4 regions of the Enterobacter cancerogenus genome follow, and region 2 is predicted to be linked to each of the others. Evidence: predicted binding sites of a transcription regulator. Region 2 holds the regulator's gene; each other region holds the start of a gene.
What was found. Region 2 encodes CRP, which controls carbon source genes, mostly activating them, when cyclic AMP is high. Its sites were predicted from a motif close to ATGTGANNNNNNTCACAT; they were not measured.

Region 1 (3,459 bases), 2.4 Mb from region 2:
ACGCGTGGCTGCGGCACCATGAAATCACCGAGCTGATCGTTATGGGGCTGGCAACGGATTATTGCGTGAAGTTCACCGTGCTGGATGCGTTGCAGCTTGGCTACACCGTCAGCGTGATAACCGACGGCTGTCGCGGCGTGAACATTCAGCCGCAGGACAGCGCCCAGGCGTTTATGGATATGGCCGCGGAAGGCGCCACGCTGTATACGCTGGCTGACTGGCAGGAAACGCAGGCGTAAGCGTTTTAGCCGGGTGGCGCTAACGCTTACCCGGCCTACCCTGTCTTTTGGCCGGGTTACCCGGCATTTCATTCTAATCCCTCATAAAGTGAACTCCCTCGCATCTCAGGCGAAGCGGCAATGCTATTCTTTTCCGGTTGTTTTTTCGCCACGCCTTTCCGTGGCGTGGTTACTATTGTTTAGTCAAAGAGGAAATTGTATGAAACGTTTGCCCTTGCTGGCAGCATTGCCCTTGCTTTGCGCGTCGGTTGCTTCCGCCAGTTCTCTGATGTCCGTCGGCTATTTCAACGGCGGCGGCGATGTAACCGCCGGACCGGGCGGCGACATCAACACGCTCGACGTGCGCCAGATAACCCACCTCAACTACTCGTTTGGTCTGGTCTACAACGATGAAAAAGACGAAACCAACGCCGCGCTGAAAGATCCTTCAAAACTGCACCAGATTTGGCTCTCGCCAAAAGTGGCGTCCGATCTGGCGCTGATCCCTGCCCTGCGCAAACAGAACCCGAACCTGAAAGTACTGCTCTCCGTCGGCGGCTGGGGCGCGCGCGGCTTCTCCGGCGCGGCGGCAACCCAGGCGTCGCGCGCGGTGTTTATCCGCTCCGCGCAGGAGATCGTCAATCAATACGGTCTGGATGGGATCGATCTCGACTGGGAGTTTCCGGTGAACGGTGCGTGGGGGCTGGTCGCCAGCCAACCGGCGGACCGGGATAATTTCACCGCGCTGCTGAAAGGGTTGCGCGATGCTTTCGGGGATAAGAAGCTGGTTACGATTGCCGTTGGGGCGAATGCGGAAAGTCCGAAAAGCTGGGTTGACATGAAAGCGGTTGCCCCCCTGCTCGACTACATCAATCTGATGACCTACGACATGGCGTACGGCACTCAGTACTTCAATGCCAATCTGTATGACTCCAGCGCCTGGCCAACGGTCGCCGCGGCCGATAAATACAGCGTCGATTTTGTGGTCAACAACTACCTGGCTGCCGGCGTGAAACCCCAGCAGATGAATCTCGGGATCGGTTTTTATGGCCGCGTTCCAAAACGCTCCGTGGAGCCGGGCATCGACTGGAGCAAACCGGATGCGCAGAAAAATCCGGTGACACAGCCCTATTTCGGGCCACAGGAGATCGGTTTGTTCAAATCTCTCGGTTATGACCTGACCAAAGACACCTATGTGAAGTACAACGACATCGTGAAAAAGCTGCTGAACGATCCGCAGAAACGCTTTACGGAGCACTGGGACGATCAGGCGAAAGTGCCGTGGCTCTCCGTGACGTCTGCCAACGGTAAGGCGCTGTTTGCCCTCTCTTATGAGAACCCACGCTCAGTGGCGCTCAAAGCGGACTACATCAAGGAGAAAGGTCTGGCCGGGGCGATGTTCTGGGAGTATGGCGCGGACGATAACAACCAGCTTGCGAAGCAGCTGGCGACATCGCTGGGGATTAAGCACTAAGTGAAGCAGCCGGGTGGCGTCAACGTTACCCGGCATGCTCAGAGAGCACTATTTGAAGGTGGCAATCGGCTTCGGCGCAATGCCGAAATCTTCCTTCAGTTCCCGCTTGCTCTTCATCACCATCTGCCCCTGGGTGTCGATCGTCATGTGCTGCGCGTCGGTGTTATGGCGCGCCTGCCACAACATCACCAGTTGAAGGCTGTTCTCTTTTTGCTCTGGCGTCAGGGCCACGCCATCCGGCCATTTTCCCAGCTCGACCGCCGTGACCAGACGCTGATAAATTTCCTGCGTCATTCCGCCGATCATGTCATCAATATTCACGATGTCTCCCGTTCAAAGGAATAATTTGCTGAATCGTTTCTTCAACCTTTGGTCTGGTCGCCGTTTTCGTCATCCGTGAAGCTCATGGACGCAGAGTTAACGCAAAAACGCTCGCCCGTAGGTTGTGGGCCATCCGGGAAGACATGTCCGAGGTGCGCATCACAGTTACCGCAGCGGATCTCGGTGCGTACCATGCCGTGCGACGAGTCGGTCAGATAACGAATGGCGTCATCGCTTACTGGCTCATAAAAACTCGGCCAGCCGCAGCCGGAATCATATTTTGTTTGTGAATTGAACAGGGGGGCATCGCACACCAGACAGTGGTAGACGCCGTCGCGCTTGTTGTGCAGCAAACGCCCGGTGAATGGGGGTTCAGTCCCGTGATTCTGCGTCACGTAAAACTGCATCTCGGTCAGGTCTTTTTTCAGATCTTCGGGGTTACGTTGGTTCGACATATGCTCACATCTCGCTGTAGAAACAGACATCTTTTAACCCCGATTCTAACAAAACATTAACACCTGCGCGTAGACTTTTGTTCTAAACTTATTAGTCGCGAAAAGGCGGACAGGCAATTGTGATCTATTTCACACTTTATTCCTGAGAGGCCTTTAAAATTCCGGGCGCAGCCCCCATGTGGTTGCTAGCTCAAAGGGAAAGTGAGGCGAGTCAGTCGCACAAACGTTGGTCATAGGATTGATTTGTCGCAATGATTGACACGATTCCGCTTGACGCTGCGTAAGGTTTTTGTAATTTTACAGGCAACCTTTTATTCACTAACAAATAGCTGGTGGAATATATGACTATCAAAGTAGGTATCAACGGTTTTGGCCGTATCGGCCGTATTGTTTTCCGTGCTGCTCAGGAACGTTCTGACATCGAAATCGTTGGTATCAACGATCTCCTGGACGCTGAATACATGGCGTACATGCTGAAGTACGACTCAACTCACGGTCGTTTCAACGGCACCGTTGAAGTGAAAGACGGCCACCTGGTTGTTAACGGCAAAACCATCCGCGTGACTGCTGAGAAAGACCCAGCTAACCTGAAATGGAACGAAATCGGTGTTGACGTTGTTGCAGAAGCAACCGGTATCTTCCTGACCGACGAAACTGCACGTAAACACATCACTGCGGGTGCGAAGAAAGTTGTTCTGACTGGTCCTTCCAAAGACAACACCCCAATGTTCGTTCGCGGTGCAAACTTCGAAACTTACGCTGGCCAGGACATCGTTTCCAACGCATCCTGCACCACCAACTGCCTGGCACCACTGGCTAAAGTTATCAACGACAACTTCGGTATCGTTGAAGGCCTGATGACCACCGTTCACGCAACGACCGCAACCCAGAAAACCGTTGATGGCCCGTCTCACAAAGACTGGCGCGGCGGCCGTGGCGCGGCTCAGAACATCATCCCATCTTCTACCGGTGCTGCTAAAGCTGTAGGTAA
Region 2 (3,459 bases):
GCAGGGGTCGTTTATTTCACATATCAATACGTTGGTGGTGCCGGGCGGAAAAATGGGGCTGGCGATGGAGTTAATCATGACGCCGCTGGTGCAGCGGTTGATGGAAGGCAAGCAGATCGCGTGAGTTGTTTTGCCCGGTGGCGCTGCGCTCCGGGCCTACGATCGTGCTTTTGTAGGGCGGGTCAGCGAAGCGCCACCCGCCAAAAGATTAGGCCTCAATCACTTCATACGAATGGGTAATATTCACCGCTTTCTCAAGCATTAACGCCACAGAGCAGTACTTCTCCGCAGACAGGTCAACCGCGCGCGACACCGCCGCGTCTTTCAGGTCTTTACCCGTGACAATAAAGTGCAGATTGATATGCGTGAACAGGCGTGGCGCCTCTTCGCGGCGTTCAGACGTGAGCTTCACTTCGCAATCGGTCACGTCGTGACGGCCTTTTTGCAGGATCGACACCACGTCGATAGCGCTGCATCCCCCCGCCGCCATCAGCACCATTTCCATAGGGCTTGGGGCTTTATCGCCGGAGTTACCGTCCATCAAAATTTGGTGGCCTGATGCAGACTCGCCCAGGAACGTCAGCCCTTCTACCCACTTTACACGCGCTTGCATATTCATTAACTCCAACGTTGCATTTTTGGTGACAGAGTACGCGCGCGTTACATTTCACGCAACGGAAGGCGACCTGCATCATGCTGAAGCGAGACACCAGGAGACACGCGTCAAAAGCTATGCTAAAACACTCAGGATGCTACAGTAATACATTGACGTTACACATGTATGCAGAGGACATCAAACTTTACTGGCTGCGAAACGTTACGACAGCCGACTTCCCAGGGTATGGGTAAGAATTCGATTGCAACCCCAGAGTCAGGATGCGATTTATGGCTCTGGTGACAGCTTATAACAGAGGATAACAGCGCATGGTGCTTGGCAAACCGCAAACAGACCCGACTCTCGAATGGTTCTTGTCTCATTGCCACATTCATAAGTACCCATCGAAGAGCACGCTGATTCACCAGGGTGAAAAAGCGGAAACGTTGTATTACATCGTCAAAGGCTCGGTGGCAGTGCTGATCAAAGATGAAGAAGGGAAAGAGATGATCCTTTCTTATCTGAACCAGGGCGATTTCATCGGTGAACTGGGCCTGTTTGAAGAGGGCCAGGAACGTAGCGCCTGGGTTCGTGCGAAAACCGCATGTGAAGTGGCTGAAATTTCTTACAAGAAGTTCCGTCAGCTGATTCAGGTAAACCCTGACATCCTGATGCGTCTCTCTTCCCAGATGGCTCGCCGTCTGCAGGTGACGTCTGAGAAAGTGGGCAACCTTGCCTTCCTCGACGTTACCGGCCGTATCGCGCAGACCCTGCTGAACCTGGCTAAACAGCCGGACGCGATGACCCACCCTGACGGCATGCAAATTAAAATTACCCGCCAGGAAATTGGTCAGATCGTTGGTTGCTCCCGTGAAACAGTGGGCCGTATCCTGAAAATGCTGGAAGACCAGAACCTGATCTCTGCCCACGGTAAAACCATCGTGGTCTACGGAACCCGTTAATTACGGTCAAACGGCGTGCCACCGCAAGGTGACACGCCGTTTTTGTCTCTACTCCCCATGTGGCGCAGGCTGATCTATCACCCGGAAGTTAACTACGCACTGCGGCAAACGCTGGTGTTGTGCCTTCCTGTGGCCGTGGGCCTGATCCTCGGTCATCTCCAGCAGGGTCTGCTGTTTTCCCTTGTGCCTGCCTGCTGCAACATTGCGGGCCTCGACACGCCGCATAAGCGCTTTTTCAAACGCCTGATCGTTGGCGGCTGCCTGTTTGCAGGCTGTAGCCTCGCGGTGCAGCTTCTGCTGGCCCGGGATATTCCGCTGCCGCTCATTCTGACCGTGCTGGCAATGACGCTCGGCGTGACTGCTGAAATCAGCTCGCTGCACGCCCGACTGCTGCCCGCCTCACTGATTGCCGCCATCTTTACGCTGAGCCTGGCGGGCAATATGCCGGTGTGGGAGCCGCTGCTAATCTACGCCCTCGGCACGCTGTGGTACGGCGTATTCAACTGGTTTTGGTTCTGGCTGTGGCGGGAACAGCCGCTGCGCGAATCCCTGAGCCTGCTCTACGTGCAGTTGGCGGAGTACTGCGAGGCCAAATACACCCTGCTGACCCAGCACACCGATCCGGAAAAATCACTGCCGCCGCTGCTGACGCGACAGCAAAAGGTGGTGGATCTGATTGGCCAGTGTTACCAGCAGCTGCATATGCTTGCCGCCAATAAAAACCATGATTACAAGCGGCTGCTGCGCATCTTCCAGGTGGGGCTGGATCTGCAGGAGCACATCTCGGTCAGCCTGCATCACCCGCAAGAGGTGCAAAAGCTGGTCGAGCGTAGCCATGCCGAAGCGGTGATCCGCTGGAACGCTCAGACGGTGTCCGCGCGCCTGCGGGTGCTGGCGGACGACATTCTTTATCACCGCTACCCCACGCGCTTTAACATGGATAAGCCCCTCGGCGCGCTGGAGAAGATTGCCCGCCAGCACCCGGATAACCCGGTCGGGCAGTTCGCCGCCTGGCACTTCAGCCGCATCGCGCGCGTCCTGCGCACCCAGCGTCCGCTCTACCCACGCGACCTGATGGCCGATAAACAAAAACGGCTCCCGCTGCTGCCCGCCCTTAAAAGCTACCTGTCGCTGAAATCCCCGGCGCTGCGTAACGCCGCGCGCATCAGCGTGATGCTGAGCATCGCCAGCCTGATGGGGATGGCGCTGCACCTGCCGAAGCCATACTGGATCTTAATGACCGTGCTGTTTGTTACCCAAAACGGCTACGGCGCCACGCGGGTGCGCATCCTGCACCGGGCGGGCGGCACGATTGCCGGGCTGGTCATTGCCGGGGTCACCCTGCACTTCCACGTGCCGGAGGGATATACGCTGGCGGGAATGCTGGCGATTACGCTGGTGAGCTACCTGATTATCCGCAAAAGCTACGGCTGGGCGATGGTTGGCTTTACGGTCACGGCGGTATATACCCTGCAGTTGCTCACGCTCAACGGCGAGCAGTTCATCATCGCCCGGCTGGTTGATACGCTGATTGGCTGCCTGATTGCGTTTGGCGGCATGGTCTGGCTGTGGCCGCAGTGGCAGAGCGGGCTGCTCAGGCAAAACGCCCACGACGCGCTGGAGGCAGACCAGGAGGCTATCAGGTTGATCCTCAGCGACGACCCGCAGCCCTCGCCGCTGGCCTATCAGCGCATGAAGGTCAACCAGGCGCACAACGCCCTGTTTAACTCGCTCAACCAGGCGATGCAGGAGCCAGGCTTTAACTCGCACTATCTGGCAGACATGAAACTGTGGGTGACGCACAGCCAGTTTATCGTCGAGCACATCAATGCGATGACGACCCTCGCGCGCGAGCACACGATGCTGACCCCGGATCTGGCGCAGCGCTATTTGCAGTCGTGC
Region 3 (3,459 bases), 960 kb from region 2:
GATAGCCGCCATCATCACTTTGGTGACATGGTTCCAGCCGCTCTCTTCAACGCCTTTACCAATCAGGATACCCAGCACCAGACCCGGTACGGCGTTACCCATGATCAGCTGCGCCGCGCCGCCAAACACGGTAGCCCAGAAGCCGGATTTTTTACCCGCGTCAATGGCCGCCAGCCAGAAGATCACCGGCATCACGGTATTCACCAGCAGGTTGGCCGCAGGGACCAGCACCTTCACGGCGGTGACCTGAAGCGCGGCGGGAACGGAAGAGGCGGTAAGGTTAAGGAAGGTCACGACGAGCATGCCGATCACGCCGCAGGCAATCGCCATTTTGCGTGGGTCGTGCAGCGTTTCGCCGACGTTACGGTTTTTGATCATCAGCGCCGCGGCACCCCAGTTAGGGATGATGCGGTGGTCAACGTCCTGTGTGAAGGCACCTGCTGCCACCGAAGAGGCCCAGGCGTTAAAGAAGAAACCTAATCCAAAGGAGAAGTGAGAAGCCGGATCCCCTTCACAGGAGTTCAGTTCCCCCAACGTACGAAACGCGCCCATACCCTGAGTGGTAGGCGCATGAAACATGCGTGCAGCCCCGGCGCCAACACCGACGCCAACCAGGCCGCCAATGATGAGCGATTTTATTAAAATAATTAAGAACATCAGTCTGCCCTTTTATCAATAATCAGCGTTGCGTGACGAAATCCACCTGGTCAAGATTGATGGCGGTCACGTTGACGGTCACATCCAGCTCCACGCTGTAGGTGCGTCTTTCCCGGCGCAGAAAGAAGAACAGAAAGGCTTCTTTACGCACCGCTTCTTGCGCCTGAACGACCTGCACATCCTGTGGCTCAATACGCAGTAAGATATGCGGTGAGGCTTTCATCACCGCGGCCTGAACCTGGTTGAGCGCATCGGCAAAGGCGCGCGCCTTAGCGTCGCCTTTGCCCTTCACTCTCACCGTTGTCGTGAACTGTTCTTTCATGCTTACGCGCCGTGCTTCTTCTGCCACGCCTGGACCAGACGCTCGCCCAGCTCTTCTTTATCCATAAAGCCAAAGCCCAGCACGTTGCAGCCTTCGTTGATGGCGGTCACGCCCTCGTCCACGGAACGCATGCCGTATTTCGCTTTGTAGCCATATTTGGTTTGTGCGGTGATAGCCCCCGCGCCGCCGCTGCCGCAGAAGGAGATGCCGAAGGTCGCGTTTTCCGCCTTCATCACGTCACCCAGCTTCATGTCCGCTGCCATGCCTGGCACAACAACCGCGCGGCCACCCGCTTTTTCCACACCCGCAGCCACTTTCTGTCCTTTGCCCAGGCGGTCGCCAATCACAACGGTAATTTGTTCCATGGTATTTCTCCTTAAAGGTTGTCTTTCGCGACTTCAAAGTGAACGGAGAGCAGCCAGGCTTCTTCATCTGGAAGATTGCCAAACTGCGCTACCACTTCACGGGCAAGCCGCATTGAATCGGGTGAAATTTCGTCGAACAGCTCCGCTTCAACCTCCGGCAGCGGCTCGCCGGTCACGGACCGGTGCGCCATCGCGCGGACGTGGGAGGTCAGCATCTGCTCCTGTACTGCATTCGGGATGATGTCGTGCCGGGCCAGCAGGGCGTAGACCTGCTGCAGCATGGTGTTGGCGAGCTGCTCTGTTTGCACCGCCTGTTCCCCAACGTCGTTCATTACCGCTCCGTTAATCACTGGTCTTACCCCGTTAATGGCTCTGGAACCAAACTAACGCCGGGGAGGAATTGTTTGTAGCGAGTTGTTTTCCACTTCGAAGTGGAAAGGCGAGCAGCGGCAGTGATCTGTGCCACATAAATGCGGTGAATCTGGATAAACCGCTGTATTTACGTGATGAATGTCACGTATTCAGGCGGTCAAATGCGGGCAGAGGAAACGAAAACGTTCAGGGGCGGTGAGGCAAAAATGTGATGGTGATAGGGTTTACTTATCACCGCGCATAAAAACGGGGGCCATTGGCCCCCGCTGCTTGTCTTTCGGATGCGCGATCGGTTAACGGTATTTCTTGTGGTACGTGTTGCGTGTCGCCACAAACCCATCGGCTGCCGCTTTGGCTTCCTTCACTTTGCCTTCGTTCGCCAGCTTCAGCGCGCCGTCAATCTGGCCCACCAGCACGTCAAACCCGTGGCGGAAGTCCTTCATTTCGGGGCTGTCAGGGGCTTTATTTTCCAGCTTCGGCGGCGTGGCTTTTTGGGCATCCAGCGCCGCTTCACGCATGTTGGTCAGTGCGTCTTTCATCTCAGACGCATTGTCCGTTTTCTGCACAACCTTCAGGTTTTGGCTGAGGATGTCCATGTTGTCTTCAAGATCGGCGGCAAACGCAGAAGAACCAAGAACCAGCGTTGACGCGGCGACGATTGCTAACAGGTGTTTACGCATTGCTCACTTCCTTTTTTATTATTTACTCAGGCGACATCTATTGGCCCGCAATCTTCATCTCGGGCAGAAGCACTGAACCACACTGAATATTGCTACGTGTTTCAATATCGTTACCGACCGTAACGATGTTGCGCCACATCTCCTTCAGGTTGCCGGCGATGGTAATTTCGCTCACCGGATACTGAATTTCGCCGTTTTCGACCCAGAAGCCCGCCGCACCGCGCGAATAGTCGCCGGTAATGCCGCTGACGCCCTGGCCCATCAGCTCGGTGACCACCAGACCGGTGCCCATCTCTTTCAGCATCTGTTCAAAGTTCAGGCCCTGTCCGGCGATGCGCCAGTTATGGATGCCGCCCGCGTGACCGGTGCTTTTCAGCCCCAGCTTGCGCGCGGAGTAGTTGGTGAGCAACCACTGGGTCAGAACACCGTCTTTAATAATGTCGCGACGCTCGGTGCGCACGCCTTCGCTGTCGAACGGCGTAGAGGCCAGCCCTTTCAGCAGGTGCGGATGCTCTTCAATGGTCAGCCACTCCGGCAGGATCTGCTTGCCCAGCGAGTCGAGCAGGAAGGTGGATTTACGGTAAACCGAGCCGCCGGCAATCGCGCCCACCAGATGACCAAACAGGCCGGTCGCCACTTCATTGGCAAAAATGACCGGGGCTTTCATGGTGGAGAGCTTACGAGGAGACAGGCGCGACAATGTGCGCTGGGCGCACTCGGCCCCTACCCACTCAGGCGACTGCAAATCGCCCAGTGCGCGGCCAATGGTGTAGGCGTAATCCCGCTCCATATCGCCGTTTTCTTCGGCTATCACGCAGCTGGAGAGCGAGTGACGGGTCGAGCAGTAGCCCTGCAACATGCCGTGGCTGTTGCCAAAAACTTTAATACCGTAGTGGCTGTTAAAGCTGCCGCCTTCGGTATTGGTAATGCGCTTATCGGCCTGCAGGGAGGCCTGCTCGGCGCGCGCGGCCATCTCGATCGCCTCATCAGGGGTGACGTCGGCCGGGTGGAAAAGATCGAGGTCCGGGGCGTCGAACGCCAGCAGCTCTTTATCTGCCACGCC
Region 4 (3,459 bases), 410 kb from region 2:
TTTTCCGGCTGCTCAATCACCGGTAAAAAGGTGATGGCGCTCATCGGGACATCGACCGCATCGTTAAGGTACCGGGTAGCCTGCGCCAGCCCGTTTCCCTGCAATAGCGCCTTGAGGTCGGCGTAGCGATCGCCCAGACGGCGGCCTAAATCAATGATGCCGTCGGCCTGGACAATGCCGTAGCTGCGTTTACCCTGATATAAAAAGCTTGCGAGTTTCATTGTTTTTTCCTGAAGACTTAAACGAGGAAGTTGCCCAGTATCAGCAGAGAGACGGAGACGTTAATCGCCCCACCGATACGGGTAGCAATCTGGGCGAAGGGCATCAGGCTCATGCGGTTGCCTGCGGTCAGAATCGCCACGTCGCCGGTCCCGCCCTGCCCGCTCTGACAGCAGGAGACGATGGCGACATCAATCGGATGCATACCAATCTTTTTGCCGACGAAGAACCCGGTCGCCACCAGCGCGGAGACGGTGCTGACGATCACCAGCAGGTTGCTGAGGGTGAATGCCGCAACCAGTTCGTGCCACGGGGTGATCGCCACGCCGACGGCAAAGAGGATGGGATACGTTACTGACGTCTGGAAGAATTTGTAGACCACCTGCGAGCCTTCAAGAATGCGCGGCGACGCGCCATTGCAGAGCTTCACCAGCACCGCCATAAACAACATGCCAACCGGCGCAGGCAGGCCAATCAGCTTGTGGCCGAGCATACCGAGCATATAGAGCAGCACCGCCAGCAGCGCGCCGGAGGCTATGGTGGTGACATCCGCTTTACCGGAGAACGCAGGCTGCGAAACGGTAGTATCGGCGTTGGCGCGGTTTGGCATCAGCTGGCCTTCACCGGTCAGGTGCGGGTAGCGTTTCCCGAGCTGGTTCAGGCAGCCGGAGATGATGATGGCGGTCAGGCCGCCGAGCATCACCATCGGCAGCACGCGACCAAGCGCCACGCCCTGATCCATATGCAGCAGGGTGGCATAGCCAATGGAGAGCGGGATCGCCCCTTCCCCCACGCCGCCCGCCATGATCGGCAGAATGATAAAGAAGAAGATCTGGAACGGCTCCAGGCCCAGCGCCAGACCGACGCCCATCCCGACAATCATGCCGACGATTTCCCCGCACAGCATCGGGAAGAAGATGCGCAGAAAGCCCTGAATCAGCACCGTGCGGTTCATGCTCATGATGCTGCCGACAATGATGCAGCAGATGTAGAGGTAGAGAATGTTGGTGGATTTGTAGAATTTGGTGGTGGATTCAACCACCACGTCCGGCAGCAGACCGTAGTAGACCAGCGCTGACGGGATAAAAGTGGCGCATATCGCCGCCGCGCCCAGTTTGCCGACAATCGGCAGACGTTTGCCAAACTCGCCGCAGGCAAAGCCGAAGAATGCCAGCGTGGCGACCATCACCACGATATCGCTCGGCAGCTTGCCGCCCAGGCAGTCAATGGCGATCAGCACGCCCGCCAGCACAAACAGCGGCAGCGGAATAATCCCGACTTTCCAGGTATCCATAATATGCCACCAGCGCTCTTTGAGCGAAGGCCGTTGAATATCAATCGGGTCGTGGGTAACAGAGAATGAATTGTCAGTTGTGCTCATAATAAGCCCCTTCGTTATTTTGTCCGTTGAGCTTAGAGTCACAAAGGCTTACTTTATGTGAGGAATGGCATATTAAAAGCGAAGTTTTTATGGCCGCTATGGTTTTTATGGTTTCTATTATTTAATGTGATTCACACCTTATTTATTGGCGTGGTTTTTATGGTTTTTATTGCCGATTAAACCTGTAAGCGACACGCAATATCGCACCATTAAGATAAACCTTAATTATCGGATTTACCGGACCACCAGCGCTGTGCAAAGGATCACAAGTTTCAGGCAAACCCCGCGCCAGCAGGGGAAAAGATGTTATATTCCTTTTTTCCATTGATGCGCTGCGTGATAATGATGAAAGTCTCCTTCCAGATAAAGCTGTTTATTTCCCTGGTCGCCTTTTTCTCGGTGCTATTTGCCCTGCTGGGGGGATATTATTATGTGGACGTGGGCAGGCAGCTTTATCAGGAAATGAGTATGCGCGCCAGAATACAGGCGGAAGAGATCGCGCTTATTCCGAGCTTACGTCAGGAGGTCGCAGAGAAAGATATCCGCGGCATTCAAGAGTTCATGAAAAAAATAGCCGCGCACAGCGACGCCAGTTTTATTGTCATCGGTGACGATAAAGGGCTGCATCTTTTCCACTCGGTATTTGCGGACCGGGTCGGCAAAACGCTGGTCGGCGGCGACAACGAAGAGGTGCTGCGCGGCAAAAGCACCACCACCATTCGCAAGGGCGGTCTCGGGATTTCGCTGCGCAGTAAAGCGCCCATTTTTAACGACGCGGGCCGCGTGGTGGGGATTGTGTCGGTGGGCTATCTCACCAGCTATCTCGATACCATCACCGTCAACAAAGTGATTAACATTCTGATCGCTGCCGTGCTGCTGCTGATTGCCCTGTTTATCTTCTCGTGGTTCTTTACCCGCAGCATTAAAAAGCAGATTTTCTCTCTGGAGCCGCGCGAAATCGGCCTGCTGGTGCGCCAGCAAAAAGCGATGATGGAGTCCATTTACGAAGGGGTGATTGCCATCGACAGCAACCTGCGCATTGAGGTGATCAACCAGGCCGCGCGAAAACTGCTGGGGCTGAGCCAGCCCGCCCGCGCGCTGCGGGGGAAACCGATCAACCAGGTGATCGACCCCGTCCCGTTTTTCGCGGCGCAGACGATGCTGGCGAAAGATACCCATGATGAGATTTGCCGCTTTAACGATCTCACGGTGATCGCCAGCCGGGTGCGCATTATGCTGGAAGACTCACTCCAGGGTTGGGTGATAACCTTTCGCGATCGCAATGAAATCGACTCGCTTAGCGCCCAGCTCAGCCAGGTGAAGCGCTATGTCGATAACCTGCGCATCATGCGTCATGAGCAGTTGAACCGCATGACGACGCTTTCCGGCCTGCTGCACATGGGCCGCTACGGCGAGGCGATTGACTACATCCAGGCGCAATCGGAACACGCCCAGGAGCTGCTGGACTTTATCTCCTCACGCTTTAGCTCGCCGACGCTGTGCGGCCTGCTGTTAGGCAAAGCCGCGCGGGCGCGCGAAAAGGGCGTAGCGCTGTCGTTCGACCCGGCCTGTCGGATCGATAAACCATTCCTGCCGCTGCTTGAGGAGGAGCTGATATCAATCATCGGCAATCTGCTGGATAACGCCATTGAGGCGACGCAGCGCGCCCCGCTGCCGCATGAGCCGGTTGAAGTGCTGATTACGCTAAACGAGCGCGAGCTGATTATTGAAGTGGCCGACCAGGGGGTTGGCATCAAACCGGAGATCCGCGACCAGATATTTGAGCGCGGCATTACCACCAAAACGCGTGGGGATCATGGTATTGGCCTGTACCTGATCGAAAGCTATGTCACTCAGGC

Region 1: msrB (peptide-methionine (R)-S-oxide reductase MsrB) is a predicted target of CRP. The motif match lies at 2,586-2,603, and genes of this name have one in related genera.
Region 3: I6L58_RS10080 (glycine dehydrogenase) is a predicted target of CRP. The motif match lies at 1,795-1,812, and genes of this name have one in related genera.
Region 4: I6L58_RS16640 (2-hydroxycarboxylate transporter family protein) is a predicted target of CRP. The motif match lies at 1,725-1,742, and genes of this name have one in related genera.

Annotation. Positions count from the first base shown of each region.
Region 1 covers NZ_CP077290.1:751,702-755,160, forward strand. The annotation lists gene pncA (bifunctional nicotinamidase/pyrazinamidase) at 1-239, shown strand, start outside; gene I6L58_RS03530 (glycoside hydrolase family 18 protein) at 439-1,692, shown strand; gene I6L58_RS03535 (YeaC family protein) at 1,741-2,013, opposite strand; gene msrB (peptide-methionine (R)-S-oxide reductase MsrB) at 2,055-2,468, opposite strand; gene gapA (glyceraldehyde-3-phosphate dehydrogenase) at 2,810-3,459, shown strand, end outside.
Region 2 covers NZ_CP077290.1:3,113,351-3,116,809, reverse strand. The annotation lists gene I6L58_RS14625 (phosphoribulokinase) at 1-124, shown strand, start outside; gene I6L58_RS14620 (OsmC family protein) at 209-613, opposite strand; gene crp (cAMP-activated global transcriptional regulator CRP) at 925-1,557, shown strand; gene I6L58_RS14610 (YccS/YhfK family putative transporter) at 1,615-3,459, shown strand, end outside.
Region 3 covers NZ_CP077290.1:2,150,888-2,154,346, forward strand. The annotation lists gene I6L58_RS10065 (DUF4311 domain-containing protein) at 1-657, opposite strand, end outside; gene I6L58_RS10070 (DUF4312 family protein) at 680-979, opposite strand; gene I6L58_RS10075 (SFCGS family glycine-rich protein) at 982-1,344, opposite strand; gene I6L58_RS10080 (glycine dehydrogenase) at 1,356-1,694, opposite strand; gene cybC (cytochrome b562) at 2,010-2,396, opposite strand; gene pmbA (metalloprotease PmbA) at 2,434-3,459, opposite strand, start outside.
Region 4 covers NZ_CP077290.1:3,522,755-3,526,213, reverse strand. The annotation lists gene I6L58_RS16645 (fumarylacetoacetate hydrolase family protein) at 1-221, opposite strand, end outside; gene I6L58_RS16640 (2-hydroxycarboxylate transporter family protein) at 239-1,600, opposite strand; gene I6L58_RS16635 (ATP-binding protein) at 1,946-3,459, shown strand, end outside.